DNA from 2 places in the Sinomonas sp. genome. Region 2 is predicted to be linked to the other one. Evidence: predicted binding sites of a transcription regulator. Region 2 holds the regulator's gene; the other holds the start of a gene.
The links. The regulator Rex, encoded in region 2, represses fermentation and respiration genes when NADH is low (regulators of the CRP and FNR family bind a similar motif). The targets are predictions, from matches to a motif close to CTTGTGAANNNNTTCACAAG.
Positions count from the first base shown of each region.

Region 1 (14,976 bases), on a different contig from region 2:
CCCTGCGGTCAGCTGGACTACCCAGCGCTCGAGCCAGAGGAAGTACGGCCCGTACGGAGTCCGCGTGGTGGCCCAGGAAGGGTCGGTGCCCAGCTCGAGCCAGTTGTTGAGTGACGAAATCCCGGTGCTGTAGGGGTTCATTCCCGCCGCCATGAGCCTGCCCTGCCCCACGTACGCGTAGACGTCACGGGAGTAGATCGGCACCGCGACGACAAGCGGGAGCCCCCACAGGGCGATCGCGAGCCCTACTGGTCGGATCGTGCCCGGACCCCAGTAGCGCAAGCGCTGGCCGAGCCGCAGCCACGAACGGGTGAGCAGCATCGCACCCAAGGCCAGGGCGAGGATGCAGCTCGTGACACCCCACGTTTCCGTCCGCAGGGGGATGAGCAGTGGATTTCGGGTGAGCGGGGACACGTCCGCGAAGCGGCCCACGCCGAACGATCCGTAGACCATGAGCAGCGATCCCGCGAAGCCCTGGCCGATGGCCCAATGGGGAGGCTGGTTCACTCCGACCGGGGGAAGGGCCGTCCAGAGCGACTTCAACCACTCGAGAATCCTCCCGAGAAAGCCAAAGCGCATCGTGGACATAGGTCACCCTTCGATCAGAGCCGGGAGAGAGCCCCAGTTTAGCATCGGGCTCTCCCTGAGCGCCGTCGATGAGGCGCTCGGGTACATTGGCAGGGTGTCAAATCATGCTGAACGCATCGTCTGGATCGACTGCGAGATGACCGGGCTCGACATCGCCCGCGACGCCCTCATTGAGGTGGCCGTGCTCGTGACCGACTCGGAGCTCAACGTCCTCGGTGACGGGGTCGACGTCGTCATCCGGCCTTCCGACGAAGCGCTCGCCGGCATGAACGACTTCGTCCGCCAGATGCACACGACGTCCAAGCTGCTTGAGGAGCTCCCGCACGGCCTCACGCTCGAGGCGGCCGAGGCCGAGGTCATGGCGTACATCCGCCAATGGGTCCCGGAGCCCAACAAAGCCCAGCTCGGCGGGAACTCCGTGGGCACCGACCGCATGTTCCTCGCACGGGACATGCCGCGCGTCGTCCAGCACCTCCACTACCGCATCATCGACGTCTCGACCATCAAGGAGCTCGCCCGGCGCTGGTACCCGCGCGCTTACTTCCAGGCCCCGGCGAAGACCGGCGGGCACCGCGCCCTCGGAGACATCCGCGATTCGATCGACGAGCTCCGCTATTACCGGGAGGCCGTGTTCGTGCCCCCACCCGGGCCCGACTCGGCGACTGCCCGAAGCATCGCCGAGCGCATCTCCGAAGGAGCATCGGAAGCGACGGGATCTGAGGACACCACCACTAGCGTGTGACCTGAACCTCACTTCGCGAAAAAGTCATGGGAAGCCCCTCGAAGTGGCGAAAGCATCGATGAACAGCAGGTAGACTAGTTGTCGTTGCCGGCGCGGCAGGCAAGGGACGTTGGTTCTTTTCCTATGCGCTGGTTACGCGTGGTGGGTATAGCTCAGTCGGCAGAGCGTCTGGTTGTGGTCCAGAAGGTCGCGGGTTCGACCCCCGTTACTCACCCTGACAGCGGGCACTGCCCGCGCAAGAGGCCGCACGGTTCACCGTGCGGCCTCTTGCATTGGCCCGCACCCGTCCGGCAGACCAGGAGCCACCTATGACTGTCCACCCCGTGACCATCTGGGGCGAGCCCGTCCTGCACCGGAGGGCGGCGGAAGTGACCGAGTTCGACGACGAACTGCGGGCCCTCATCGATGACATGCACGAGACGAACGACGCCGCAAACGGCGTGGGTCTCGCGGCCCCCCAGATCGGGGTGGGACTTCGGATCTTCGTCTACAAATACAAGAACGACGACGGCGCCCCGCCCCGCGGCGTCGTCGTCAACCCGCGCCTGACCCTCACCAAGGTTCCCGGGACGGCTCCCGACCCCGAGGAGGACGAGGAGGGCTGCCTCTCCTTCCCGGGCGAGTCCTACCCGCTCAAGCGCGCGGACTGGGCGCACGTCGAAGGCTTCGACGGCGACGGCAAGCCCGTGGACTTCATCGCCACGGGGTGGTTCGCGCGCGTCATGCAGCACGAGTACGACCACCTCGACGGCAAGCTCTACATCGACAAGCTCGTCGACAGGTACGCCCGCAAGGCGAAGAAGGCAGCCAAGAAGCATGGCTGGGGCGTCCCCGGCCTGACGTGGATGCCGGGAGTCGACCCCGACCCGTTCGGCCACTGACACCGTGGCCACGCCGGTTCGGAGCCCGAGAGACCGGAAGGCACCAGCACGGGGGTGCTGGTGCCTTCCGTTCGATGGGGTGACTACTGTTCCTTCGTCACCCTTGCCAGATCCTCCTCGGCGGTTCGCAACAGCTCTTCGAGCTGGGCCACCCGCTCGGGGCTCACATCGCCTGTCTCGAGCCTCGCCTTGGCGTGCTCCAGCAGGCGTCGTGCCTGCTTGGCGTTCTCCTTGGCCACGTCGAGTGCGTGTTCGAGGGTGCTCTCGTGCTCAGTCGCTTCCATAGGTGCATCTTGCCCCGGCTCACTGGGTGAATCCAGTGACGTCACCGAGTTGTTGCCAAGAGCTCTTGAGGTGCCCGGCTGGCTGCCTGCGCCGGGAACGACGGCGCGTGGACGCCTGCCATCTCCTCGAGCACCCGCACGACCTGGCAGCTGTAGCCGAACTCGTTGTCGTACCACACGTACAGCACGAGGTTCTTCCCGTTGCTGATGGTCGCGAGCCCGTCGACGATCCCGGCCCGACGCGAACCGACGAAGTCGGTCGAGACGACCTCCGGCGACGCGATGTAGTCGATCTGCTTGCGCAGATCCGAGTGCAGCGAGACGTCACGGAGGTAGGCGTTGACCTCGTCCTTCGTGGTCTCGTGCTCAAGGGTCAGGTTGAGGATCGCCATCGAGACGTCGGGCGTGGGAACGCGGATCGCATTCCCGGTGAGCTTGCCTGCGAGCTCGGGGAGGGCCTTTGCCACTGCCTTCGCCGCGCCGGTCTCCGTGAGCACCATGTTGAGCGCAGCGGAGCGTCCGCGGCGGTCGCCCTTGTGGAAGTTGTCGGTGAGATTCTGGTCGTTGGTGAACGAGTGCACCGTCTCGACGTGCCCATGGACCACGCCGTATCTGTCGTTGACGGCCTTGAGGACCGGCGTGATCGCGTTGGTCGTGCAGGATGCCGCGGTGACGATCCGATCCGTCTCGCTGATGTCCTCGTGGTTGATGCCGTGGACGATGTTGGGCAGACCGCCCTTGCCCGGTGCCGTCAGGAGCACGCGCGCGACGCCCTTGCTCTCGAGGTGCTGGGAGAGGCCGGCCTCGTCGCGCCACCTGCCGGTGTTGTCGACAACGATCGCGTTGTCGATCCCGTACGCGGTGTAGTCGACTGTTGCGGGGTTGTCCGAGTAGATGACCTGGATGAGAGTCCCGTTGGCGAGGATCGTGTTGTTCTCCTCGTCGACAGTGAGGGTGCCTTCAAAGGGTCCGTGGACGGAGTCGCGGCGGAGCAGGCTCGCGCGCTTGACCAGGTCCTTGTCGGAGCCCTTGCGGACGACGATCGCCCGCAGGCGCAGCCCGTGCCCTCCACCTGCGTGCTCGATGAGAATGCGCGCGACCAGGCGGCCGATCCGACCGAAGCCGTAGAGGACGACGTCGGTGCTCGGCCGGGGGTCGGCACCGCGCTGGCCCACGATGGGCGCCAGCTCCTCGCGGAGGAACACCTCTAGCGAGCGGCCCGCACCCTCCGAACGGAACTTCTCGTTGAGGCGCGCGAGGTCGACCGACGCAGCCCCCAGCTGGAGGGAATCGAGCACCCTCAGGATGGGAAGCGTCTCCTCGAGGTCGAGTTCCTCGCTGTCGATCTGCCGCGCCCAGCGGTGGAGCTTGAGCAGGCTGACAACGGACTGGTTGATAAGGCTCCGGCCGTGGACCGAGGTCACCACGTTGTTCTCGCGGTACAGGCGCCCGATCAGGGGGATCATCTCTTCTGCCGCGGCCTCTCGGCCGATCCACGTGTTGAGGTCGGCGTCCATCTTCCGGGCGGTCTCCGTCATGCTCACACAGGTGCCTTTCTCTGCGGTCTTGCGCACTCCATCGTGCGCGGCCGGGGCCTGGTGCCGGCGCCCGACATGAAGAAAGCCGACTGACTGCGATCGCAGAGCCGGCTCCTGAACTTCTACGTTCACTCCAAATTCTACGGGCCGTACCACCGGGGAAGGCCCGGGAAGCCCTGTGAAGTCACTCACAGACTCTCATTTCGGCCCAATGCGAGGACAGGCCGGCCTGTGAGCCGGGTTCTGTCACCACGCCCGGTTGCCCAGGCATGGGAGGCGATCATCCATCTAGGACCGCCGTTGCCGGCGGCCTCGAGCGGCCTACCCGGACGCTCGGGCGGGCAGCCCTCGAACGCGCCCTGTCTGGCCTTGCTCCGGGTGGGGTTTACCGAGCCTCCCCGGTCACCCGAGGAGCTGGTGGTCTCTTACACCGCCGTTTCACCCTTACCGTCGCGGCCCGCGTCAGCGATGCGGACCGCGCCGGCGGTCTCTTCTCTGTGGCACTGGCCTGCGGGTTTCCCCGAGTGGGCGTTACCCACCACCCTGCCCTGTGGAGCCCGGACTTTCCTCGCGACGCTCTCCCCGGAGGAAGAAGCATCCCGCGATCGCCCGGCCGACCTGACCTCGCCCGAACATTGTACGGGCAATGTCTTCCAAGGGACCCCCGGTAGGATTCCGGGGTGCTCATCCTCCTGCCGCCCTCCGAGGGCAAGACCCCTGCGCCCGGCGGCGCCGCCGTCGACCTCTCCGCGCTGAGCTTCCCGTCCCTCGAGGTGCCCCGCAAGCAGGTCATGGCGAGCCTTGCGGAGGTGAGCGGGCGGGACGACGCGCTGGAAGCGCTCGGAGTAGGCGCGTCGCTTGCGGACGACGTCGAACGCAACCGGCGGCTCCATGCCGAACCGGCGGCTCCCGCGCACCAGGTGTATTCAGGGGTGCTCTACGAGGCGCTCGGCTACGCCTCCCTCTCGCCGGCCCAGCGCCGGAAGGCCGACGCCTCGATCGTCGTCGTCTCGGCGCTGTGGGGCGCCGTCGGCTTCGCGGACCTCGTCCCCGCCTACCGGCTCTCGATGTCGACGGCGCTCCCCGGCCTGGGGCGGCTCGCATCGTTCTGGAAGCCGCTCCTCGCCGGAGCCCTCGAAGAGCGCGCCTCGCACGGCCTCGTCATCGACTGCCGCTCGAGCACGTATGCAGCCGCCTACGCTCCCCCGGCTGCCCGCACGGTGACGGTTGACGTCTTCACGGAGCGGAACGGAAAGCGGACGGTCGTGAGCCACTTCGCCAAGCATCACCGGGGCGAGTTCGTGCGGCATCTGATCACCCGCAAGGGCCGTGCTCCCGGGACGCCCCAAGCGCTGCTGACGGCCGCGCGCGAACGCTGGACCGCAGAGCTCCGCGAAGGCGCAGGCAGGAAGCCGGCCTCGCTCGCCCTCATCCTCGAGGGGTAGTCAGCTCCACTCAGGCGAGCGGACGAGAATGCAGCCGGAGTCGGGGCAGAAGACGACATCGTCCTCGGCGGCCCCGCGAATCGCTGCGAGGTCGCCCGGGCTGAGTGACATGCCCGAGCCCTCCGACGTGCCATGGAACAGGCGCGCGGCCCCGACCCCGCGTTTCGCGAGGGTCTTCTCGTACACCTCCACGAGCGCGGGCTCGATGGCGCCCGCGACCTCGGACCGTTCGGCGGCGACGTGCGCCCGCTCCTGCGCCACGGCGGCGAGCTGGGCGTCGAGCTCGCTCCGGAGGGCGGCGCTTGCCGCCTGCGCCTGGGCCAGCTCAGCAGCCGCGGCAGCCTGCCGCTCCCGCAGCCCGTCGAGCCGCTCGAGGACCTCGAGCTCGGCGTCCTCGAGGTCCGAGCGCCGCGCGGAGAGCCCCTCGATGTCATGTTGGAGCGCCTGGAGATCCTTCGAAAGGCCCCCCGCATAGAGCCGTGCCTCATCCTTCTCGATCCGGGCGCTGACCTGCTCGACGTTCTGTTCGACCTTGACGAGCTCGGCCTGTGCTTCCTCGACGGCGAGGTCCGCCTCGCGCGCTGCCCGGGAGGCAGCGGCCAGTTGCTCCGCCGTCGGCGCAAGCCGCGGGTCGGCGTCGAGCGCCTGCCTGCGCAAGTCCAAGGAGTGGAGCTTCGCATCGAGCGCCTGGAGGTCGAGCAGCTTGAGCTGTTCTGCGGCGGGGGCCTTGGGCATAGTTCCTCCTAGCGGGTCCGAGCGTGACGCCCGTGGCTGCGACTCTATCCCTCGCCCGGCGTGAGGATGAAGTCCCACGGGTCGGTATTGACGGTGGACACCCGGATGTCGATCACGTGCCCCTGATCATGGAGCACGTTGTCGAGGGCCTGGGCTGCGGCGGGCAGCCACAGCCACTCACTCGCGAAATGGCTCACGTCGATGAGGTAGGGCCGGCCGTCCGGGCTCGACTCGCGTGCCTCCGAAGCTGGATGGTGCCGCAGGTCTGCCGTCACGTAGACGTCGGCGCCGGCGGCCCGGACGCTCTCGAAGAGGCTGTCCCCCGCGCCGCCGCACAGTGCGACACGGCGCACGAGCCCGTCGCGGTCCCCCGAGACGCGGACGCCGCCAGCAACCGTCGGGAGGATTCCGAAGAGGGTGCCGGCGAAGTCGGCGAGGCTCGTGAGTTCCGGAAGCTCACCCACTCGGCCGATGCCCTCCTCAGGGAGACCGTTCTCCGCCTTCGTGAGGGGCTCGACGTTCTCGAGCCCGAGGGCGTCGGCGAGCACGTCGGACACGCCGCCGACGGCGCTGTCCCCGTTCGTGTGGACCGTGAGAAGGGCTGTGCCGGACTCGATGAGTCGATGCACGGCGCGTCCCTTGGGCGTGTTCGCGGCGACGGAGTTGACGCCGCGCAGCAGCAGCGGATGGTGGGTGATCAGGAGGTCGGCCCCCCACGTCACGGCCTCTTCGATCACCTCGAGGACGGGGTCCACAGCGAACAGGACTTTCGTGACCTCCTGCGAGGGATGCCCCGTCACGAGGCCGACGGCGTCCCACCCCTCAGCGAGCGACTCGGGCCAGAGCTCCTCGACGGCGAGCAGCACCTGGGCGAGCGTTGCTGCGGAAGCCGGCGACTCGGCGTCGTCCGCGGCCTCCGCCGGTGCGGCCTCCGCAGCCGGGGCCTGGTCAGTCTGCGCCTGCTCGGCGGGCGCCTCCTCAGTCAGGGTCTCCTCGGCCCCCTCCTGTGGAGCCTTCCCGGGACGTCCGTCGTCCGTCACCGCGCCTTCCGCTGGCATCTCAGATCCAGTGCTCTGTCCCGTTCCGCTCTCCTCAGCCACTAGGCCCGGTCCTCTCTCGGGAATCTTCCGCTCGTCCCGGACATTGTAGGCAGCATGAAGACCTTCATTCTGGGCGGCGGATGCTTCTGGTGCCTCGACGCCGTCTACCAGAAGACGCGTGGCGTGACGTCGGTTGTCTCGGGCTACACGGGCGGCGCCCTGCCGAATCCCGACTACTACAGCGTGTGCAGCGGGATGACCGGGCATGCGGAGGTGGTGGCCGTGACGTTCGACGAAGCGGTCATTCCAGCCGAAACCCTCCTCGACATGTTCTTCGCGATGCACGACCCGACGACGCCCAACCGGCAGGGCTATGACGTAGGCACGCAGTACCGCTCCTCGATGTTCTATGTGGACGATGAGGAAAAGGTCCTCTTCGAGGAGGCGATCGAACGGAATCAGCCGCTGTGGGACCGTCCGATCGTCACAGAGGTCACGCGCGCGAGCACGTTCTACCCCGCCGAGGAATTCCATCAGGACTACTACGCCAAGAACCCGAACGCGGGCTACTGCCACGTGATCATCAATCCCAAACTCGCCAAGGCCCGGAAATATTACTCGGCGTGGCTTGACGCCTAGCTCTCATTTGAGGGCATGGCTAGGCTGAGCGCGGCCAGCCCCACGCGCTGCCGGGATTGAACGCGCCCCGAATCGACAAGAAGGAACCCATGCGCATCTACGATGACGTCACCCAGCTGGTCGGCAACACGCCCCTCGTCCGGCTCAACCGCCTCACGGAGGGCCTGGGCGCGGACGTCGCGGTCAAGCTCGAGTTCTACAACCCCGCCAACAGCGTCAAGGACCGCATCGGCGTCGCCATCGTCGATGCGGCCGAGAAGTCCGGTGCGCTCAAGCCCGGCGGCACGATCGTCGAAGGCACCTCGGGCAACACGGGCATCGCGCTCGCGCTCGTGGGCGCTGCGCGCGGCTACAAGGTCATCCTCACGATGCCCGAGACGATGTCGACCGAGCGTCGCGTCCTGCTCCGCGCCTACGGCGCCGAGATCATCTTGACCCCAGGCTCCGAGGGGATGCGGGGCGCGGTCGAGAAGGCCCAGGAGATCGTCGCGAACACCGAGAACTCGATCTGGGCTCAGCAGTTCGCGAACCCCGCCAACCCCGCGATCCACCGGGCGACCACGGGCGAGGAGGTCTGGAACGACACCGACGGCAAGGTGGACATCTTCGTCGGCGGAATCGGCACGGGCGGCACGATCACGGGCGCGGGCCAACTCCTCAAGGAGCGCAAGCCCGGTCTCCAAGTCGTGGCCGTCGAGCCGAAGGACTCGGCCATCCTCAACGGCGGCGCCCCTGGACCGCACAAGATCCAGGGCCTCGGCGCGAACTTCGTGCCCGAGGTGCTCGACACGAACGTCTACGACGAGGTCCTCGACGCGACGCTTGAGGACTCCGTGGCGACGGCCCGCGCCCTGGCTACCCAGGAAGGCATTCTGGGCGGCATCTCCTCCGGTGCCGCCGTGTGGGGCGCTCTCGAACTCGCTAAGCGCCCTGAGAACGCCGGCAAGCTCATCGTCGTCGTTGTCCCCGACTTCGGCGAGCGATACATCTCGACCGTCCTCTTCGACGACATCCGCGGCTGAAGTCGCCCCTTTCGGCGGGCTGCGGTAGAAAGAAGCCTGTGTCTCTGATCAAACGCACCTTCGCGCGGCTTCGGGAGGACCTCGAGTCTGCCCGCGCCCACGACCCCGCAGCCCGCGGAAACGTCGAGAACTTCCTCGCCTATTCGGGGCTTCACGCCATCTGGATCCATCGCCTCACACACCAGATGTGGCAGAAGCCCGAACTGCGCTTTCCTGCGCGCCTCATCTCCCAGGCCGGGAGGTTCCTGACCGGCATCGAGATCCACCCCGGCGCGACCATCGGCCGTCGATTCTTCATCGATCACGGCATGGGGGTCGTGATCGGAGAGACGTCAGAGATCGGCGACGACGTCATGATCTACCACGGGGTGACCCTTGGTGGCCGCTCGCTCGCCAAAGTCAAGCGGCATCCCACGATCGGCGACGGCGTCACGATCGGGGCGGGCGCCAAGGTGCTCGGGCCGATCACCATCGGCCGCGGCAGCGCCGTGGGGGCCAACGCGGTGGTGGTGAAGGACGCTCCCCCGAACTCGATCGTGACCGGTATCCCGGCGACGTGGCGCCACAGGGACGCAGTCAAGGAGACCAAGCCAGCGGTCGATCCGGCGGAGTACTACTACATCTGACGGGTCGGGTGTATCCGCCGGATCGGGTGAATTCGCCGGGTCGGGCGTACCCGCCGGGTCAGGTGTATCCGCCGGGTCGGGTGAATTCGACGGGTCAGGCTTCGCCGGGCATGCACGCCCCGTTTACCCGGGGTTCGCCAGCTCGCGGACTGGGGCAGAGATGCTCGCCCCATGACCACGACGCCTCCTGAAAACTCCGCTGTCTCCCGTCGTCGACTCCTCATCGGAGCAGGCCTGGCGGCGGCTGCCGGCTCGGCCGCGATCGCAGCCCCGGCGAACGCTGCCCCGGGTACGCCCCAAAGTTCGAGCAGGGACCTTCCCGGCTCCCTGTCAGCCTCCGACGCCGTCTCGGTTCCCACGGTCGATGGCCTCCACCTCCAGTTCGGCGCCGATGCGTCGAGCGTGATCGTGGTCTCCTGGCACACGCTGCAGCCGGTCACCGATGCTCGCGTGCTCCTCGGCGACGGGCACGGCAACTTCAACGCGGCCGTCCCCGCAGTCACCAAGAGCTACGTCGATGCCAAGTCGGGACGCACCGTCTACACGCACCACTCGACCCTCACAGGGCTCCAGCCCTCTACCGGCTACCTCTACGCCGCCGTGCACGCCGGCTCCACGCCGGAGTTCGGAACGTTCACCACGGGTCCGCGGGGCCGGTCACGCGTGACCTTCACGAGCTTCGGCGACCAGGGCACGCCGACCCTCGGCAAGCAGCAGTCTGGAAGCACCACGTGGGTCAACGACAATCTCGGCTCGCCCGCCGCGGGCGATACAACCGGTGGAGTCGAGCGGGTTCAGCCCATGTTCCACCTGTTCAACGGTGACCTGTGCTACGCGAACCTCGCCACGGACCGCATCCGCACGTGGTGGGACTTCTGGGCCAACAACTCCCGCAGCGCGCGCAACCGCCCGTGGATGCCGTCGGCCGGCAACCACGAGAACGAGCTCGGGAACGGGTCCATCGGCTACGCCGCCTATCAGACGTACTTCACGGTTCCCGAGGCCGGTGGCCAGACGGACGTGACGCGCGGGCTGTGGTACAGCTTCACGGTCGGCGCCGTCCGCGTCATCTCGCTCGCCAACGACGACATCTGCTATCAGGACGGCGGGAACTCCTACGTCCGCGGGTACTCCAAGGGTGCCCAGAAGGCATGGCTCGAGGGCGAGCTCAAGGCGGCCCGGGCGAGCCGGGACGTCGACTGGATCGTCGTGTGCATGCACCAGGTCGCGATCAGCACCGCGAACAACTTCAACGGCGCCGACCTCGGCGTCCGGCAGGAATGGGTTCCGCTGTTCGACCAGTACGGGGTAGACCTCGTGGTGTGCGGCCACGAGCACCACTACGAGCGTTCGCACCCGATCCGGGGCCAGCAGCCGAACCAGACCCTCACGCCCATCCCAGCCGCCACCGACACCCAGACCGTGGATACGACGCAGGGCACCGTCCACATGGTCCTCGGCGGGGGCGGGACCTCGGTGCCGTCGAACCAGCTCCTCTTCACGCCGCCCGAGTGCCGCGTGATCGTCTCCGTTTCGGCCCTGCCCGACCCGAACACCGGGCACCGGGCACCGGTCTACGTCCATGAGCAAGCGCCGTGGTCCGCGGTGCGGGACGCGGCCAAGGCCTACGGTTTCGGCGCCTTCGAGGTGGATCCGGGCCTGCCCGGCGGGGAGACCACCATGAAGGTCACGTATTACAACGTGACCGGCGTCGGCGGTGGCCTCGAGGCGTTCGAGACCTTCACGCTCCGTCGGCCGCGCTCGGACGCGCGCCCCTGACGAGTCGCCCCTGACGAGTCCGTCAGAGCCTCGAGCAACGGACGACGGCGCCGCCCACCTCTCGGTGAGCGGCGCCGTCGTCCGTGTGCTGGGGAAGCTCAGTGCGTGTCGACCGCCGAGACCTCCGAGCGGTCCTCGCCCCACAGGGTGTGGAAGGTGCCCTCGGTGTCCACCCGCTGGTAGGTGTGGGCTCCGAAGAGGTCGCGCTGGCCTTGGATGACGGCGGCCGGAAGGCGCTTGCGGCGCAGGCCATCGTAGTACGCGAGCGACGAGGAGAAGACGGGCACGGGAATGCCGAGCTGCACAGCGGTCGCGACCACGCGGCGCCACGCCGGAACGGCATCCCCGACAGACTTCACGAAGGCGGGCGCGAACAGCAGGTTCGCGGGCTTCTCGTCGCCCTTGTATGCCTCCATGATGTCCTTGAGAAGCTCGGCGCGGATGATGCAGCCTGCGCGCCAGAGCGACGCGATCTCGTCGAGCTTGAGATCCCAGCCGTACTCCTTGGCGGCGCTTGAGAGCATGTCGAGCCCCTGGGCGTAGCTCACGAGCTTCGAGGCGTAGAGCGCCTGGCGCACGTCCTCCACAAAGTTCTCGGGGAGGCTCACGTCGCCCTCGTGGCCCGCGAGCGTCTCCTGGGCGATCTCACGCTGCGTCCGCTGCGAGGAGATGCCGCGGGCGAACACGGACTCCGCGATCCCCGAGACCGGGGAGCCGAGGTCGAGGGCGGACTGGACCGTCCAACGGCCTGTGCCCTTCTGCCCCGCCGCGTCCACGACCACGTCGACGAACGGCTTGCCCGTCCTCGCGTCAACATGGCGGAGCACCTCGGCCGTGATCTCGATGAGGAACGAGGAGAGATCGCCCTTGTTCCACTCGTCGAAGATCGCGGCCTGATCTGCGGGCTCGATGCCCGCGCCAGCCCGGAGGAGGTCGTACGCCTCGCCGATCACCTGCATGTCGGCGTACTCGATGCCGTTGTGCACCATCTTGACGAAGTGACCCGCGCCGTCGGTGCCGATCCACGCGCAGCACGGGCTGCCGTCGTCGGCCTTCGCCGCAATCTTCTCGAGCAGCGGGCCGAGCGCCTCGTACGACTCCTTCGAGCCGCCCGGCATGATGGACGGGCCGTTGAGCGCGCCCTCCTCGCCGCCGGAGACGCCCACGCCCACGAAGTGGAGGCCCTTTTCCGCGAGCGCAGCCTCGCGGCGGCGCGTGTCCTCATAGTGGGAGTTTCCGGCGTCGATCACGATGTCGCCCTCCTCGAGGAGCGGCACGAGCTGGTCGATGACCGCGTCCACCGGCGCCCCGGCCTTGACCATGATGAGCACACGGCGAGGCTTCTCGAGCGAGTCGACGAGTTCCCGGAGGGACTCCGTCCGGACGAAGTCGCCCTCGTCGCCGTGCTTGGCGAGCAGGGCGTCGGTCTTCTCGACGGAGCGGTTGTGCAACGCGACGGTGTAACCGTTGCGTGCGAGGTTGCGGGCGAGGTTCGCGCCCATCACCGCGAGTCCGGTGACGCCGATCTGTGCAGACAATGTACTCTCCGTTTCTCGGGCCGAGCCCGCGTTGCTGCGCGGGGTGCGGCCGCAGCCAGTGCCGCAGCCTACGCTAGTAGACCGCGCGCCGCGGCGGGGTTTCTTAACAGCCTATTTCGGCAGACCTAACTTCTCGTCCCAGTTGCCACCATTGCCAGCGGACCCTTGCACACCGCGCGGCGGCGGCGGACGTCACACGACGACAGTCATCCCCCCGTCGACGAAGATCGTCTGGCCGTTGACGAAGTCCGACGCCGACGAGGCGAGCCACACGACGGGGCCTGCCACGTCGTCGACCGTTCCCCAGCGGCGGGCCGGTGTCCGCCCCAGGATCCAGCCGTTGAACTCGGGATCGTCGACGAGGTTCTGGGTCATCTCGGTATGGATGTAGCCGGGGGCGATGCCGTTGATCTGGAGTCCCGAGCCGGCCCATTCGGCCGTCATGGCGCGCGTGAGATTGCGGAGACCGCCCTTCGCCGCGGTGTACGCGCCGATCGATGGCCGGGCGAGATCGGTCTGCACCGAGCAGATGTTGATGATCTTCCCGGCACCCCGAGCGGCCATGCCCCGGGCGGCCTCGCGTCCGACCAGGAACGCGCTTGTGAGGTCGGTGCGGATCACGCGGTCCCAGTCGGCTGGGTCGAGGTCGAAGAGCGGGACGCGATGCTGGATGCCCGCGTTGTTGACGAGGATGGTGAGCGGCCCCGCCTTCTCCTCGGCTTCGTGGATGCCCGCTGCCGCTCCCGCTGGATCGGTCACGTCGAATGCGACCGCATGGACGCGGTCTGCCCCGTACACAGCGGCGAACTCCTGGCGCGCCTCCTCCGTCCGCTGGGGATCACGGCCATGGATGACGAGGGTTGCGCCGGCATCGGCGAGCCCTCTGGCGAGCGCCTTGCCGATGCCCCGGCTCGATCCGGTGACGAGGGCGGTCCGGCCGGAGAGGTCGAAAGGTGAGGTCATGGTCGCGTCTCCTGGGTGTGGCTGCCGCACTTCGTTCTGAGTCATGAAGAATCTCCTCATCGCGGTTGTTCAGCATACTAGTCGCTTTTCAGTAGACTGGACGCATGAGTTCTGAGTCACTTTCCGCCAGCCCCGCCTCTCCTGTTCAGGGAGCCGAACCACTCAAGGTGGCCATTGCTGTGCCCCTCGAGGCGGAGCTCGTCGAGGCAATCCGCGCCGTCGACCCGAGCGTCACGGTCCTCTTCGAACCCGACCTCCTCCCGCCCGAGCGCTTCCCCGCAGACCATTCCGGCGATCCGGCCTTCCGGCGCTCGCGGGACGCGGAGGAGCGCTATTGGAAGCTCATGAACTCGGCAGACGTGCTGTACGGGTTTCCGAACGAGTCCGCGGCTGGGTTCGCGCGGGTGGTCGCGGAGAACCCGCGCCTGCGGTGGGTCCACGCGATGGCCGCCGGGGCTGGCGGAGCCGTCAAGGCAAGTGGGGTCTCGACGGCGGATCTCGAGCGCGTCATGGTCACCACCTCTGCCGGTGTACATGCGCTCCCGCTCGCCGAATTTGCCCTTATGGGAATCCTCAACGGTCTCAAGAGGACCGCCGAGCTCGCCGTCGATCAGCGCGCGAAGCGCTGGCCCGAGCTCCGCACCCCGACGCGCCTCGCCGCGGGCTCTCACGTCGTCATCGCTGGCCTCGGCGAGATCGGCCTCGAGACCGCACGGCTCGCCCGCGCCCTGGGCATGACCGTGAGCGGCACGAAGCGAAACGCCGAGCCGATCGAGGGCATCCGCGAGGTGGCCACGGCGGACCGGCTTCCCGAACTCGCCGCGCACGCGGATGCAGTCGTCAACACGCTTCCCGGGACGCCCTTCACTGAGCGGCTCATCGGCCGCGAAGTGTTCGCGGCCCTGCGGCCGGGGACGATCCTCGTCAACGTGGGGCGCGGCACCGTGGTCGACGAGGACGCCCTCCTAGATGCCCTCGAGGATGGGACGGTCGGCTACGCGTGCCTCGACGTCTTCGCCGTGGAGCCCCTGCCCGCGGGTTCTCCGCTCTGGGACCACCCGAACGTTCTCGTCTCGCCCCACACCTCGGCGCTCAGCGTCGCCGAGAACCGCCTCATCGCCGAGCGCTTCGCAGAGAACCTGCGCAAGTTCCTCGC
Region 1 covers NZ_DAIUJO010000056.1:6,851-21,826, forward strand. The annotation lists gene mptB (polyprenol phosphomannose-dependent alpha 1,6 mannosyltransferase MptB) at 1-588, opposite strand, end outside; gene orn (oligoribonuclease) at 683-1,330, shown strand; tRNA gene V7053_RS10650 (tRNA-His) at 1,472-1,544, shown strand; gene def (peptide deformylase) at 1,639-2,211, shown strand; gene V7053_RS10660 (hypothetical protein) at 2,295-2,495, opposite strand; gene V7053_RS10665 (glyceraldehyde-3-phosphate dehydrogenase) at 2,537-4,033, opposite strand; RNA gene rnpB (RNase P RNA component class A) at 4,250-4,654, opposite strand; gene V7053_RS10675 (YaaA family protein) at 4,714-5,478, shown strand; gene V7053_RS10680 (zinc ribbon domain-containing protein) at 5,479-6,213, opposite strand; gene V7053_RS10685 (Nif3-like dinuclear metal center hexameric protein) at 6,258-7,271, opposite strand; gene msrA (peptide-methionine (S)-S-oxide reductase MsrA) at 7,368-7,892, shown strand; gene cysK (cysteine synthase A) at 7,982-8,914, shown strand; gene epsC (serine O-acetyltransferase EpsC) at 8,962-9,540, shown strand; gene V7053_RS10705 (purple acid phosphatase family protein) at 9,712-11,319, shown strand; gene gndA (NADP-dependent phosphogluconate dehydrogenase) at 11,418-12,857, opposite strand; gene V7053_RS10715 (SDR family oxidoreductase) at 13,050-13,820, opposite strand; gene V7053_RS10720 (D-2-hydroxyacid dehydrogenase) at 13,925-14,976, shown strand, end outside.
Region 1: V7053_RS10665 (glyceraldehyde-3-phosphate dehydrogenase) is a predicted target of Rex. The motif match lies at 4,209-4,228, and genes of this name have one in related genera.

Region 2 (14,976 bases):
ACGGTGAAGCCAGTCTTGCCGTCCTGCGTGTAGAGCTGCTCACCTCTCTGGCGCAGCCAGATGCTGAGGCTCTGGTCCGTGATGCCGTAGGACGAGCCGTAATTGCCCGCACCCGCGGCGAGCGCCTGCGCGGTCTTCAGATAGTCGTCCCACGTCCACTTCGTGTCGTCCGGGATCGGAATGCCTGCCTTCTGGAAGACCTTCACGTTCGCGAACACGGCGAGGGCGTTCTGGCCGGTGCTGATGCCGTACAGCTTGCCGTTGTACTGGCCCGCCTTGATGGTGTTCTGGTCGAAGGCCGAGAGGTTGAGCTGGCTCTGCTTCGAGAGGTCGAGGAGAGCACCGCGGCCGCCGTACTCGGCGATGTACGCGAGGTCCATCTGGATGACGTCAGGGGCGTCGTTGGCCGCGGTCTGGGTGGCCAGCTTGTCCCAGTAGCCCGACCAGACCCCGGGCTCCGCTTGGATCTTGATACTGGGGTGCGCCTTCTGGAAGGCGTCGATCACCTGCTGGGTCTGCTTGTTGCGGACGTCGTTGCCCCACCAGGAGAAGCGGAGCGTTACGGAACCGTCGGCGTTCTTCCCGCCGCCGGTTCCACAGCCGGCGAGGACTCCCACTGCAGCGGTTCCGGCAAAGAGCTTGAGCGCTGATCGGCGGGTCAGAGTCGTCATTGTCTCTCCATGGTTCGAGTGCGAAGCGTTGCCTGAGAAATCGGTTTCTGGTTCACTGAGTATGTCCGAGGTCACATCCAGCGTCAAGGCCTAAGGAAAACGCATTCCACCTGATATTGCAAGGGGTCTCCCAACCCTTGACGCCACCGGATCGCCACCCTATCTTTGCGTGAAAGCGCATTCCCAGCCAAGGAGGATCGTCCCGTGTCCAGCGCAAAGCCAGCAGCGTCGCTCCACGCAGGAGCCGCATCTATGAAAGGTTTCATGACATGAGCGCGCTTGCCGAACTCGGCAGTCTGGGAAAGAAGAGGGACGGCCGCAAGGACGCGGGCCTGACCCCGAGGAGCTCGACGCCGAAGGGCTCGCAGCCCAAGGCATCCAAGAAGGACAACAGGGCGGCGCTCGTGTTCCTGGCCCCGTGGATCGTGGGCCTCGTGTGCATCACGGTCGGGCCGATGGTGATGTCGCTCTACCTCTCCTTCACGGACTACAACCTGATCCAGGACCCGAACTTCATCGGGTTCGACAACTTCACCCGCATGATGGGCGACGGCCGGTTCTGGAACTCCCTCGGGGTGACCCTGACCTACGTCGTCGTCGGCGTCCCGCTCCAGCTAGGCCTCGCCCTGGCGGTCGCCATGGCCCTGGACAAGGGCCTGAGGGGCCTGGCGTTCTACCGCTCGATCTTCTACCTGCCCTCCCTCCTGGGATCCTCGGTAGCCGTCGCGATCCTGTGGAAGCAGATGTTCGGCACCTCCGGGCTCGTCAACCAGCTCCTGGCCATGGTCGGGATCCAGGGCCCGGGCTGGATCTCGGACCCGAGCACCGCCCTGGGCAGCATCATCCTGCTGCACGTGTGGACGTTCGGCTCGCCGATGATCATCTTCCTCGCCGGGCTCCGGCAGATCCCCGCGATGTACTACGAGGCCGCAGCCGTCGACGGCGCCGGCCGCGCCACCCGCTTCTTCAGGATCACCCTGCCACTGCTGAGCCCGATCATCTTCTTCAACCTCGTCCTGCAGATCATCGGGGCCTTCCAGTCCTTCACACAGGCCTTCATCGTCTCCGGCGGCACCGGCGGCCCGTCCGACTCGACGATGTTCTTCACGCTCTACCTCTACCAGCGCGGCTTCGGACAGTTCGACATGGGCTACGCCTCGGCGATGGCCTGGGTCCTGCTGGTCATCGTCGGCGCCTTCACCGCCATCAACTTCTACGCATCGAAATTCTGGGTGTTCTATGACGACTGAAGCAGCCCCCCACGCCACCCTCCACCGCGTCACCGCCGACGCCACGGCGCACCAGGAGCCCTCCGCCGGAGCGCCGGGCCCGAGCCGGGCCACCGCACGAGGCCCCCGCCGCCCTCGCGGCTCGGGCTACGCCCCCACCCCGCGCCAGCGGGCCAAGAGCGTCCTGAAGCACGCCATCCTCATCGCCACGGCGGTCGTGATGATCTACCCGCTGCTGTGGATGATCGTCTCCTCGTTCCGGCCCAGCGACGACGTCTTCCGCGCCCCCGGCCTCTGGCTCACCCAGGCCCACCCCGAGAACTACGCCAACGGCTGGAACGCCTTGACCTCCCCGTTCGCGACCTACCTGCTCAACTCCACGATCGTGGTCCTGGGCGCCGTCGTCGGCAACCTCGTCTCCTGCTCCATGGCCGCCTACGCCTTCGCCAGGCTCGACTTCCGGGGCAAGAAATGGATGTTCGCCGCGATGCTCGTCACGATCATGCTCCCCATCCACGTCGTGATCGTGCCGCAGTACATCCTGTTCTCCCAGCTGGGCTGGATCAACACGTTCGCGCCCCTCATCGTGCCCAAGTTCCTGGCCACCGACGCGTTCTTCACCTTCCTCATGGTCCAGTTCATCCGGGGCATCCCCCGCGAGCTCGACGAGGCCGCCCGGATCGACGGCGCCGGCCACCCCCGCATCTTCCTGCGCGTGATCCTGCCCCTCATGACCCCCGCCCTGGCCACCACGACCATCTTCACGTTCATCTGGACCTGGAGCGACTTCTTCAGCCAGCTGATCTACCTCACCTCCCCGGACGTCTTCACCGTCCCCGTCGCCCTGCGCGCCTTCGTCGATGCCCAGTCCAGCACCGACTGGGGCGCCATGTTCGCCATGTCCGTCGTCTCCCTCCTGCCCGTCTTCATCGCCTTCCTCATCGGCCAGAAGTTCCTCGTCAAGGGCATCGCCACCACCGGCATCAAATAGCCGAAACGACGTTGCGCCGTCACCTTCGCAGGGTGGAACCCTGCGAAGGTGACGGCGCAACCGTGTTCGGAGCGAGGGAGCCGAGCCCCCAGTCGACCTCCTAGGAAGTCGGCAGCCCCGCGTACGAGTGGAGGCCCGAGAAGTACATGTTCACGACCGTGAAATTGAAGATCACGCACAGGTACCCGACGATCGAGAGCCATGCGGCCCGCGTGCCGGTCCAGCCGCGCGTCGCGCGCGCGTGCAGATACGCCGCGTACACGACCCAGATCACGAAGCTCCAGACTTCCTTCGTGTCCCAGCCCCAGAAGCGGCCCCACGCCTTCTCCGCCCAGATCGAGCCGAACATGACGGTGAGGGTCCACCCGACGAATGCGATCGTGTTGATGCGGTAGCTGAGCGTCTCGAGCGTGAGCGCGCTCGGCACGAGCCCGAGGAAGCCTCCGCTGTCCGGCGCGCCGCCCGCGATCTTGGCCTCGCGACGGGCCTGGACGAGCTGCAGCACGCCCATCGAGAACGTGAGGGTGAAGAGCGCCGACGAGAGCACGGCGATCGAGACGTGGATGACGAGCCAATAGCTCTGGAGCGCCGGGACGAGGTGACCGACTGGGGTCCAGAACGCGACGGCAGCGGCCACCATCATCACCACCGCGAGCCCCAGCACGAACGTGCCGAGGAAGCGGAGGTCGCGCTTGACGAGCGTCAGGAGGAAGACGGCGACGACGAGGAAAGCACCGGTGGTGCAGAACTCGTACATGTTGCCCCACGGGACGCGGTCCGCCGCAATCCCCCGCGTGACCACGCCGGCACCGTGGATGATCAGACCCAGAATGCTGATCGCAACACCCACGCGCGCCGCGTTGCGGCGGGTCGTGTAGCCCAGGCCCGAATCAGCCACGGTGGCACGGGCACCCCCCGCCGAAGCGACGGACGACGGCGCGACGGGGCTCCCGGCGTCCTTCGCACCTCCCGCCGGGGGCGCCGAAGCCCGTGCGCCGCTGCCGGCCATGGCCGGCACCTTCGCGGCCGCGGCCTTGCTTTCGGCGAGGCGCCCGGCGTCCAGCTGTCCGGTCTTCCCGCTCGTCGCCATGTCCCACGCGAACGCGAGGAAGGCCACGACGTACGTCCCCGCAGCGAGCAGCATGAAGAGCTCACTGTACGAGCCGAGGGTCTGGTTGAGAGGCATCAGGAGTCCTTCTCTGAGGTTGGCTGAGTCCTATTCTGCGCCTGCCCGGCTCCCCCTGGAGCGCTGGACGCCGGATCGGCGAGGTTCCACGTCTTCGCGAGCACGGCGCGGACCGCCTTGCCCTCCCCCGCGAGGCCGTGGTCCTCGCCCCGGGCCAGAAGCCCGTATTCGACCATGGTGCGGCCGTCCGCGTGGTCTCCGAAGCGGAGCCAGAGGCGGCGGCGCGGGATGAAGAGCGAGGCGACGAGGCCCGCAAGGGAGAACAGCGCAAAGCCGAGCGCCCACACCTGGCCTGGATTGTGATGGATGTCGAGGGCCACGTAGCGCTTGAGCCCGTCGAAGCTGATGGTGCCCTGCCCGTTGGGCAGCGTGTAGGACTGCCCGGCGTTGAGCACGATGCCCTTTGTCGGCAGGTTCGGCCCGTTCAGCTGCTTGAGCTTGGACACGTCGAGCGCGTAGACGCTCTGCGGCGCGCCCTTGTCGAGGCCGAGATCCCCGGTGTACGAGTTGAGGTTGAGCTGCGGCGACAAGGGGTCCGGATCGGCGCTGTAGGCCACCCCGTTCGAGTCCTTGACCGCCGTCGGGAGGAAGAACCCGACGAAGCCGAGCTGGGACGGCTTGGCATCCGGAGCCTTGATGACCATCGTCGACGTGTAGACGGTGTCGGTCGGAAGCGACGGGATCGGGCCCTGGTATGCAATCTTGCCGTCACCGCCGCGGACGGTCACGACCGGCGCGTAGCCGTTGCCCACGAGGTAGACGTCGGTGCCGCCGATGCTCAGCGGATCATTGACCTTGAGAATCTGCTGCTTCGCCGCACCGTCCGGCGAGTCCTTCGTCGTGAGGTGGGCCGTGAAGTCGAGCGGCTGGCCGAAGTGCCCGGGCGACTCACGGTCGTAGACGACATCGAACTTGTCGAGCTGGATCGAGTACGGCGCAAGCCAGGAGGACTGGAAGTCGGTTCCGGGATTGAACTGGTCGTAGCCGACGAGAGTGTTCACGAACGTGTCGCCCTCGACGAGCGTCCGCTGCCCGCTGTAGCCGAACAGGCCGCCGATCGCGACCGAGATGAGCACACCCACGAGGCCGCTGTGGAAGCAGAGGTTCCCGAGCTCGCGCAGGTAGCCGCGCTCGGCACCCAGCGAGGCGAGGGCCGCCTTGCCGCCAGGGCCGCCGTCGTCGGACGCCGGGCGCACGTCGACGCGGTAGCCGCGCTTCTTGAGCGCCTCCGCCGCCTGCCGTGCAGCCTCCTCGGCGCCGAGCTGCTGCTCGGACGGGACGATCAGCGTGCCGTAGACGGGCAGGCGGGAGAGCCGGGCCGGCGTCCGCGGCGGCTTCGAGCGCCAGGCCTTCCAGTGGGCGATAGCCCGCGGGATGACGCAGCCGATGAGCGAGATGAACAGCAGCAGGTAGATCGCGGAGAACCAGACGGACGAATAGACGTCGAACATCTGGAGCTTGTCCAGGATCGGCCCGTAGTCCGCATGGTCCTTGAGGTACTGCGTCACGACCGACGGGTTGACGGGACGCTGGGGGAACAGCGACCCGGGCACCGCGGCCACCGCGAGGAGCAGCAGCAGGAAGAGGGCGGTCTTCATGCTCGTCAGCTGGGTCCAGGCCCACCGCAGCATCCCGAGGACGCCGAGCGCCGGCACCGCGACGTCGTCCCGTTTCCTCTGCCGCGCCTTGCGCGGCTCCTTGGGGGTCTTCTCGTTCTCAGTCTTGAGGGTCATCAGATGGGCAGCCTCACGGTTCCGATCCAGATCTGCAGCTGGGAGATCCACTGGCTCCACACTCCGGAGACCATCAGCACGCCGATCAGGATCAGCATGCCGCCGCCGAAGGCCTGCAGTGCCCGGCGGTGGCGTTTGAAGAACTTGAGCGCGCCCATTCCCCGGCGGAATGCGAGCGCGATGAGCAGGAACGGGATGCCGAGCCCGAGGCAGTACACGAAGGTGAGGAGCGCACCCTTGTAGGCGGTCGCCCCATTGGTGAAGGCGAGAAGCTGCACCGCGGCAAGCGTCGGGCCGATGCAGGGCACCCAGCCGAGGCCGAACGTCACCCCGAGGAGCGGCGCCCCCCAGAGGCCCGCGGGCGCCTTGACGTGCACGCGCGCCTCGCGCTGGAAGATCCCGAGTCCTCCCATGAACACGATGCCCATGAGGACGACGACGATCCCCAGCACGCGCGTGAGCCACGACGAGGAGATGGCGAGCCACGCCCCGAGCTGGCCGAACACCGCACCCGTCGCAACGAACACCGCCGTGAATCCGAGGACGAACAGCCCGATCCCGGACACCATGCGCCCGCGCTTCTGCTTCTCGAGGTCCACGCCGGTCAAACCCGTGACGTATCCCAGGTAGCCGGGGACGAGCGGGAGCACGCAGGGCGAGACGAACGAGACGAAGCCGGCCAGGAGCGCCACGGGCACGGCGAGCAGCAGGGAGCCGTTGAGGACGGCATCGCTGAAACTGTTCCCGCCCACGCTACTCGGCCGCCGCCGTCTGGATGAGCGCCTTGAGGGTGCCCTTGTCGAGCTCCCCGAGGATGCGCGCGGAGACCCGGCTCTGCTTGTCGAGGACGAGCGTCGTGGGAACCGCACCCGGCGGCACGACGCCGGAGACCGCGAGGAGCACGCGCCCGTCCTGGTCGTTGAAGCTCGGGTACGGCATGGCGAACGTCTGCTCGAACGCTTCGGCGGTGCCCTTCTCGTCTCGCAGGTTCACGCCATAGAAGATCACGCCTTGGGAGGCGAACTCGTCGTGGAGCTGCTTGAGCGAGGGAGCCTCGACGCGGCAGGGGGCGCAGGCCGCAAACCAGAAGTTGAGCACGGTCACGTGGCCCGCGAAGGTCTTCGAGTCCACGGTCGTGCCGTCGTAGAGGGTGCCCGTGAAGGCGATGGGAGGCTTGCGCTGGCCCTTCGCGTACTCCGTCACCGAGCCGTCGCCGGCCACGTAATTCTTGTTGTCGCCGGCCCGTGCCTGCGCGGCCAGCGGATCGTTCGCCGCGCAGGCCGAGAGCGCGGCCACGGACAGGGCGGCGGCCGGGACGGCGGCGGCGAGCCGGAGGAAGCGGCGACGGGTGGGATCTGGTGCGGTCATCGCCGTCACGCCCCCGGAGTCGTCGCGGCACCCGGGAGGAGGGCGGCGGCGGGTTCGGCGTAGCGGAGCGAGACGACGGCGCCGCTCGAGGCGTCCACCGTCAGGCTCGTGAGGGAGGCCAGCGTGCATTCGCGCATCCGCGGGTCGTGCCAGAGGGGGCGACCTTGGACCTTGAGCCGCGTCACCCAGATGGGGAGCTGGTGGGCAACGAGGATCGCTTCGGCGCCGTCTCCCCCGCGGTCGACGGCGATGCGCGCCGCGTCAGCGACGGCGGCGAGGACGCGGGCGGCCTGCTGCTCGTACGGCTCCCCCCAGGACGGGCGGAACGGGTTGACGAGATAGCGCCAGTGCCGCGGCTTGGCCAGCTCATTGCGCGTCACGCGCAAGCCCTCGAACCGGTTCTCGGCCTCGATGATGCGCGGCTCCGGGGCTATCTCGAGGCCGAGGATGGCTGCGGTGGGAGCCGCCGTCTCCTGTGCACGCGTGAGAGGCGACGCCGCGAGATAGACGAAGCGCGCGCCGTCGTGCGCTCGCTCTGCAAAGTGTTCGGCGACGCACTCCGCCATCTTCCTGCCGCGCTCCGAGAGGTGAAACTCCGGGAGCCGGCCGTACAGCACGCCGGCGGGGTTGTAGACCTCGCCGTGGCGCAACAGATGGACGGTGGAAGAAGGCATGGCATCCAGTTTCTCAAATGGTTGAGGCTGCGGGAAATCGACCGACACTCCGGGCTGCGGACAGCGAAGCGCCCCCGCTCGATCTCATTCTACGAGCAGTAGAACTACTCCCCGTAACCGTGAGTTCCCTGTGAGATCACGCACAGGGGGTAGCAGAAGATGCATTTGCATGTATAGGATGAGTGCATTGGTTGACACTTCAACCACCACGAACGATCACTTCGACTTCCAGGAGACCCCCATGACTGTTCCCTCCGGCATCACCCCCGGCATCTGGACCCTCGACGTCGCCCACAGCGACATCGCCTTCACCGTCCGCCACGCGGGCATCAGCAAGGTCCGCGGCAAGTTCACCGACGCCGCCGCCACCGTGAACGTCGGCCACAGCCTCGCCGAGACGAAGGTCGAGGCCACCGTCAAGACGGCCTCCTTCGATTCCGCGGACGCCAACCGCGACGGGCACGTCAAGGGCCCCGACTTCTTCGACGTCGAGCAGTTCCCCGAAATGACCTTCGTCTCGACCGCCATCGAGCACAACGGGGAGTCGTACGACGTCACCGGCGTCCTCACCATCAAGGGAGTGAGCCAGGAGGTCACGATCGAGACCGAGTTCAACGGCGTTGCCGTCGATCCGTTCGGCGTCACCCGCGCCGGCATCTCCGGCGAGACCACGATCTCGCGCAAGGAGTTCGGCCTCACCTGGAACGCGGTCCTCGAGGCCGGTGGCGTGCTCGTGAGCGACAAGGTCGTGATCTCCCTCGACCTCGCCTTCACCGCCCCCCAGGCGTAACCCCTGACGCCCTAGCGGAGCCCCGCCCGAGCAGCCGCTCAGAGGGCGGGGCTTCGTCGCGTCAGAGCGCGGACGGCGCCGAGAATCCGCGGAGATATCGACCCCGATTATCCGAGCTTTTGCGGGGTGCGTGCCGGTATGGTGGGCATTGCGGGGACGGAACAGCGGCCGCTCCGTATTCGCCGAGCGGAGGACGAGCCATGAGCAACCCCCAGCAGCCCGAGGGCCCGCGGGACGAAGACGCGGGACGCGAGAGCGCGGGACCTGAGGGAACCGGATCCGAAAGCACAGGATCCGGGGTCGCCGGATCCGGTGCTGAGGAGCCCAGGCCGGCGCCTCGCTTCGGGCAGTACGCCCCGGGAGCCCAGACGCCGGAGCCCGGGCACCACGCGCAGCAGCCGCCGCAGTACGGGCAGCCCCAGTATGGCCAACCGCAGTACGGGCAACCCCAGTACGGGCAACCCCAGTACGGCCAACCGCAGTACGGGCAGCCCCAGTACGGCCAACCGCAGTACGGCCAACCCCAGTACGGCCAGAACCCTCAATACAGCCAGAACCCTCAATACAGCCAGGCTCCATACGGCTCCCCCGGGTCGGGCTCGTTCGGCTACGGGACCCCTCCGCCGAGTGCCCAGCAGTCGGGCGTCACCATTGTCTTCTGGCTCATCATCGCAACTGCCATCGTTGAGGTGCTCGTGGGCATACTGGGCCTCGCGGTCACCTCGAGCCAGATCGGCACGCTCCAGAACATGTACTCGCAGGAGGCGACAAGGCCGGCCCTCGCCCCCGATCGGGTCCGTAGCCTCATCCTGACCTTCCTGTGGGTTCTCTTCGCAGGAGCGGTGATCAACGCCGTCGTGCTCGCGGTATCCGCCGTCTTCCTCCGGAGGGGGCGCCGCTGGGCCCGCGTTCTCGCCACCGTGTTCCTCGCGCTCGCGATCCTGAGCTTCTTCGGCGCAGGCCTGTTCTCGCTCATCACCATTGCGCTCGCGATCGCGTCGATCATCCTCCTGTTCCGCCGGCCGGTCTCAGCGTTCCTGGACAATCAGAACCAGTTCAACAACCCGTACTCGGGTCCCCCGCGGTCCTTCGGCAACCCCTACGGGAAGTGAGGCGATCGACATGACCCAGAGTCCCCACACCGGCCCATGGCCCAGCCAGCTCCCGACGGGTTCGTTCCCCGGGATGCCAGCCCCCCGTCGCCTCGATCGTCCCGCGACCGTCAACACCGCATTCTGGTGCCTTGTGGCATCGGCTGTGCTGCCGCTTCTTGCGGTGCCGGTCCAGGCGCAGATCGCCCAGAAGAGCGTGAACATCGCTCTCGCCGAGATGACCATTCGATCGCGCCAGCCGCTGCCGCCGGGCTTGGCCGAGCAGATGCAGGGCTTCATCGAGCCGACTCTGTGGGTGAGCGCCCTCATCGGCGCCGCGATCGGGGTGCTCATCGCCTTGGGGATCCGGTCGGGTCGCAACTGGGTCAGGATCCTGCAGACGGTCTTTGCGTCTCTGAGCGTGCTCGGTGCGCTTCTGGGCATCGTCTACGTGTTCGCCCTCGGACCAGTCATAGTGAACCAGTTCTTCTCGGCGGCGCCGCTCTACCTCCTCAGCGCCACGACCACCACTGCCTACGTGGTGGCCACCGTGCTCGAGTGGCTCCCGGCGTCGAACTTCTACTTCGCCACCGCGGCCGCAGCGCGCCGGGGCTACATCCGCTAGCCGCGCAGCGGGCGCCCTAGGGCGCCCTAGGGCGCCGTGCCTTCGGCGGGCTCGCCGTGCTCGTTCTCGCCCGTCTGGCCGCCTGCCTCACCGCGCTGCGCGTGGTATGCGAGGATCTGCAGCTCAGTCGCCATGTCCACCTTGCGCAGAGTGACGCCGCGCGGCACCTGGAGGATGGTGGGTGCGAAGCTGAGAATGCTTCGGACACCCGCAGAGACCACTCGGTCGCAGGCGGCCTGGGCGGCAGACCCGGGGAGCGCCAGCACGGCCATGTTCGCCCGTGTGCGGCGGAAGATGGCCTCGAGGTTCGCAGCGTCCGTCACCCGGAGCCAACCGACCTCGTTGCCGATCAGTTCGGGGTCGCTGTCGAGCAGGGCGACGACCTCGAAGCCGCGCGTCTCGAAGCCTCCGTAACGGGCGAGAGCGCGGCCGAGGTTGCCGGCCCCGACAATGGCTACGCGCCAGTCCCGGGTCAGGCCGAGCGCGGCCGAGAGATGCTGCAAGAGGTTCTCCACCTCGTAGCCCACTCCCCGCGTGCCATAGGACCCGAGCTGGGAGAGGTCCTTGCGCAGCGTCGCCGAACTCACTCCCGAGGCCTCGGCCAAGGCGTCGGAGGAGACCCGTTCGATCCCCTCGGCGACGAAGCCGTTGAGTGCGCGGACGTAGACGGTCAGACGCGAGACGACGGCGCTCGGCAGGCGCTTGGCGGGCGGCTCACCGGAGACGCCCTCAGGCGACTGCGCGTGAGACGTCACTGCACCCATTCCTTCCATGACCGTTCGTAGGCCCGATTCACTCTAGGACTGCGCTCGGCGGCAGCCAAACCCGCCCCACCCAAAGCCTTAGCGCTCGAACGCGCGCGAAGCGGCGGCCAAGGTACGGCGGAGCCTTGCCTCGTCGATCTTCCAGAAGTCCCGCTGCACCCCGTCCACGAGCACCACCGGGACCTCCTCAGCGAAGCGCGCGGCGAGCTCGGCGTCGTCGTCAATGAGCCGCTCGCTCCACGGGGCGCCGACGTCCGCGGCGACCCTGCCCACGACCTCGCGCGCTGCCTCGCACAGGTGGCATTCGCGACGGGTGACGAGAACGATCTCGGGGATGTGCATTCCTCCACCGTAGCGCGGCAGCCCTCAGGACTTGACTACACTCGGACCATGCCCGCCCAGAAGTTCGCGTATGCCTCGGCGCGCCCGGCCCCGCAGGCCCGGCCCACGGAGGCGGCGTTCTTCGACGTCGACAACACCCTCATGCGCGGCGCGAGCCTCTTCCACGTGGGCCGCAAGATGTACGAGCGCAAGGTGTTCACGCTTCGCGATGCGGCCGGATTCGCTTGGAAGCAGTTCGCATTCCTCCTGCGCGGCGAGACCCTCGAAGACGTCCACTCGATCCAGAGCTCCGCCCTCGCGCTGGCTGCAGGGATCCGGTCCGAGGACGTCGCAACGGTCGGGTACGAGGTCTACGACGAGATGATCGAATCCCGCATCTGGCCGGGCACGAAGGCGTTGGCGGAACAGCACCTGCGTGTCGGACGGCGGGTATGGCTTGTGACGGCGACGCCGATCGAGATCGCGTCGGTCATCTCCGAACGGCTCGAGCTCACCGGCGCGCTCGGTACGGTCGCGGAGATCGAGAACGGCGCATACACGGGCCGGATCGTGGGCCACATCCTTCACGGCAAAGCCAAAGCCGAGGCCGTGGCCGAACTCGCGGAGCAGGAGAGCCTGGACCTCAAGCGCTGCTGGGCCTACTCGGACTCGCACAACGACATTCCGCTGCTCAGCCTCGTGGGGCACCCGGTCGCGATCAATCCCGACGCGCGCCTGCGGCACCATGCGAACGCCCACAACTGGCCGATCTATGACTTCCGATCGGGCCGGCGGGCCGCGACCCTCGGCCTCAAGCTCGCCACCGTGGGCGGCGCCGTGTACGGACTCTGGCGCAGCTACACCCGCTTCCGCCGCTGACGCCCGCTGACGCCCCGTTTCGGGAGCGGATGTTCCGCCCAGCACCCGTCTCGGGTACAGATATCCCCCAGCCTTGCCGTTTCGGGAGCGGATGTTCCGCCCAGCACCCGTCTCGGGTACGAGGAAGGGAGAGTTGGCGTACCCGAAACGAAGGAGGCGACCGAGGTTGTCTCTAACCCCCGCTGAACTGTGCCCAGATGGCGACGACGCCAGCGGCCGCCATGATGGCGGCCGTCGTCCAGCCGGCCGCAGTGGACAGGAGCCCGTTGGCGCGCTTGCCCATGATCTCGCGGTCCCCCGCGATGAGGAGGACGACGACGAGGAACGGCGCCGCCGCGATGGCGTTCAGCATGGCCGAGAGGACCAGCAGGGCGATCGCGTCGGTGAACATCGCCGATAGCGCCGTGCCGACGATGAGCCCGACGATCAGCAGCCCATAGAACAGGGGCGCCTTGCGCGGGCTCCGGTCGAAACCCCAGGCCTTGCCGGTGAGGCCGCTGATGCCGATGCAGGCTGCCGACGCGAGGACCGGGACGCCGAGCAGTCCCGTGCCGATGAACCCGAGCGCGAACACGGCCCCGGCCAACGGTCCGGCGAGCGGCTTGAGCGCCTTCGCCGCGTCTGCGGCGGAGCTGATGTCGGTCGGGTGGCGGCCGATGGTCGCCCCCGTGGCGACGATGATGGCGAACATCACCAGAGTGGAGACCGCCATGCCGGTCACGACGTCGATGCGCTGCTGGCGCCGGCGGCGGATCGCCTTGTAGTCCGGGATCTGGGTGTCGGCTGCCGGCTCGTCCCCGTTCTCGGGGCGTGCCCGCATCTCCTCGATGCGCTGCCCGCTCTCCCAGAAGAACAGGTACGGGGAGATCGAGGTGCCGAACACGGCAGCGACCAGCCCCCAGAACTGCACCCCGGGCTGCAGCCGCTGGAGCGTGAGGCCGGCGAGGACCTCTCCCCACTGGACGCCCGCGAGGAACATCACGAGGACATACGCGAACAGGGCCAGGCAGAGCCAGACGAAGACCTTGGAGACGAGCCTGTAGGACCCGGTCATCAGCAGCACCGCCAGTGCCAGCCCTGCGATCGGGGCCCAGACCCGCGAGGGCCCGGCACCGAGGAGCTCCATGCCCTTCCCGATGGCCATGAGATCCGCGCCGACGTTGACGATGTTGGCGACCAGCAGGCACAGCAGCAGCAGCCCCACCACGAGGGTCCCGGCCCGGCGGAAGCGGCGTCGGGCGAGCCGTCCCAGGGTCTGACCTGTCGTGGTGGCCGTCCGATCGCACATTTCCTGTACGGCGATCATCATCGGCAGCGCCAAGGGTGCCGTCCACGCCATCGCAAACCCATACTGGGCGCCAGCCTGCGCGTAGGTCGCGACGCCCGAGGGATCGTCGTCGGCCGAGCCGGTCACAAGGCCGGGGCCGAGGGCTTTGAGCCAGCCGCGCCATCCGAGGCGCGCCGGAATCCTCCTGGCCCGCTCGCGCGTGGTTGCCATGACTGCCTCCCTCCCGACCCCTATTCAGGGCCCCATCCGAACAGTTGCGGAAGCGCAACAGCCGTACGGTGGGTGGCTACCCGCGATCCCCGGCCCGGAAACCGCAGCGCCCAAGGCCGTCCCGCCCCCGCGACCGGGAGGGCGTTGGCGTACCCGAGACAAAGAAAAACCCGCCCCCAGAGGGGACGGGTCTCATTCCGCCGCCCTCAGCAGGAGCGGCCGGTTACTTGGGGCGCCTTACTTCTTGTTGCGGCGCTGGTGACGGGTCTTGCGAAGCAGCTTGCGGTGCTTCTTCTTGGCCATGCGCTTGCGGCGCTTCTTGATAACTGAGCCCACAGAAGTTCCTTACAGTAACTTGGTGCACCGGGCCGCTGGCCGGGCGCCGTGGGGGCCGCTTGCAACCAACTGCTGGTGACGTGACGTCAAACGTTCCTGAACAGAATACAGCACCGAATCGGCGCCCTTGACAGACGGCACCTCGTCAGCCCGCGTCAAGCGGTCTCGGTGCTCCCCTCGACCGTGGACCTCCGGACGAACTCCTCGACCGCAGCCTCCGGCACCCTGTAGGAGCGCCCGAATCGCACGGCGGGCATCTCCCCGGAGTGGACGAGGCGGTAGACGGTCATCTTGGAGACGCGCATGACCGCTGCGACCTCCGCGACCGTGAGGAAGCGGGTGTTCGCGAACTCCCCCGAACCAGCCATCTTCAGTTCCTTGCTCGCCGTCGACGCAATCCCCATGAGGCCCGCTCGACGGCGTGACTGTCGGTGCCCTCACTGTGCTCTGCTAGCTACTCTAGATGCTGGAGGGACTCTTGTGAAAGTAGATATTTTGCGAGGTCAGACGCCGGTCCTTCGCGAACGCGCGGCTCCTGCGAGCGCGGCGAGCACCTGCTCGGTCACCTCCCAGTCCATGCAGGCGTCCGTGACGGACTGCCCGTAGACCAACCGGTCGAGCGCCCGGGGATCCGAAGACTGCGCCCCGCCCACGAGGAAGCTCTCCAGCATGACCCCGGCAATGGCCTCCGAGGAAGGTCCGGCCGCGGAGAGCTGGGCGCCGATCTCGAGTGCGACCTCGGCCTGACGATGATGGTTCTTCCCGCTGTTCGCGTGGCTCGCGTCGACGATGAGGCGGGGATTCAGGCCCTTCGCGGCCA
Region 2 covers NZ_DAIUJO010000026.1:19,877-34,852, forward strand. The annotation lists gene V7053_RS06080 (ABC transporter substrate-binding protein) at 1-671, opposite strand, end outside; gene V7053_RS06085 (carbohydrate ABC transporter permease) at 941-1,921, shown strand; gene V7053_RS06090 (carbohydrate ABC transporter permease) at 1,911-2,891, shown strand; gene ccsB (c-type cytochrome biogenesis protein CcsB) at 2,992-4,077, opposite strand; gene resB (cytochrome c biogenesis protein ResB) at 4,077-5,810, opposite strand; gene V7053_RS06105 (cytochrome c biogenesis CcdA family protein) at 5,810-6,562, opposite strand; gene V7053_RS06110 (TlpA family protein disulfide reductase) at 6,564-7,178, opposite strand; gene V7053_RS06115 (histidine phosphatase family protein) at 7,184-7,852, opposite strand; gene V7053_RS06120 (YceI family protein) at 8,094-8,642, shown strand; gene V7053_RS06125 (DUF4064 domain-containing protein) at 8,843-9,754, shown strand; gene V7053_RS06130 (hypothetical protein) at 9,765-10,358, shown strand; gene V7053_RS06135 (redox-sensing transcriptional repressor Rex) at 10,385-11,113, opposite strand; gene V7053_RS06140 (glutaredoxin family protein) at 11,201-11,464, opposite strand; gene V7053_RS06145 (HAD family hydrolase) at 11,513-12,322, shown strand; gene V7053_RS06150 (Nramp family divalent metal transporter) at 12,495-13,820, opposite strand; gene V7053_RS06155 (30S ribosomal protein bS22) at 14,058-14,156, opposite strand; gene V7053_RS06160 (helix-turn-helix domain-containing protein) at 14,312-14,524, opposite strand; gene V7053_RS06165 (3-deoxy-7-phosphoheptulonate synthase) at 14,660-14,976, opposite strand, start outside.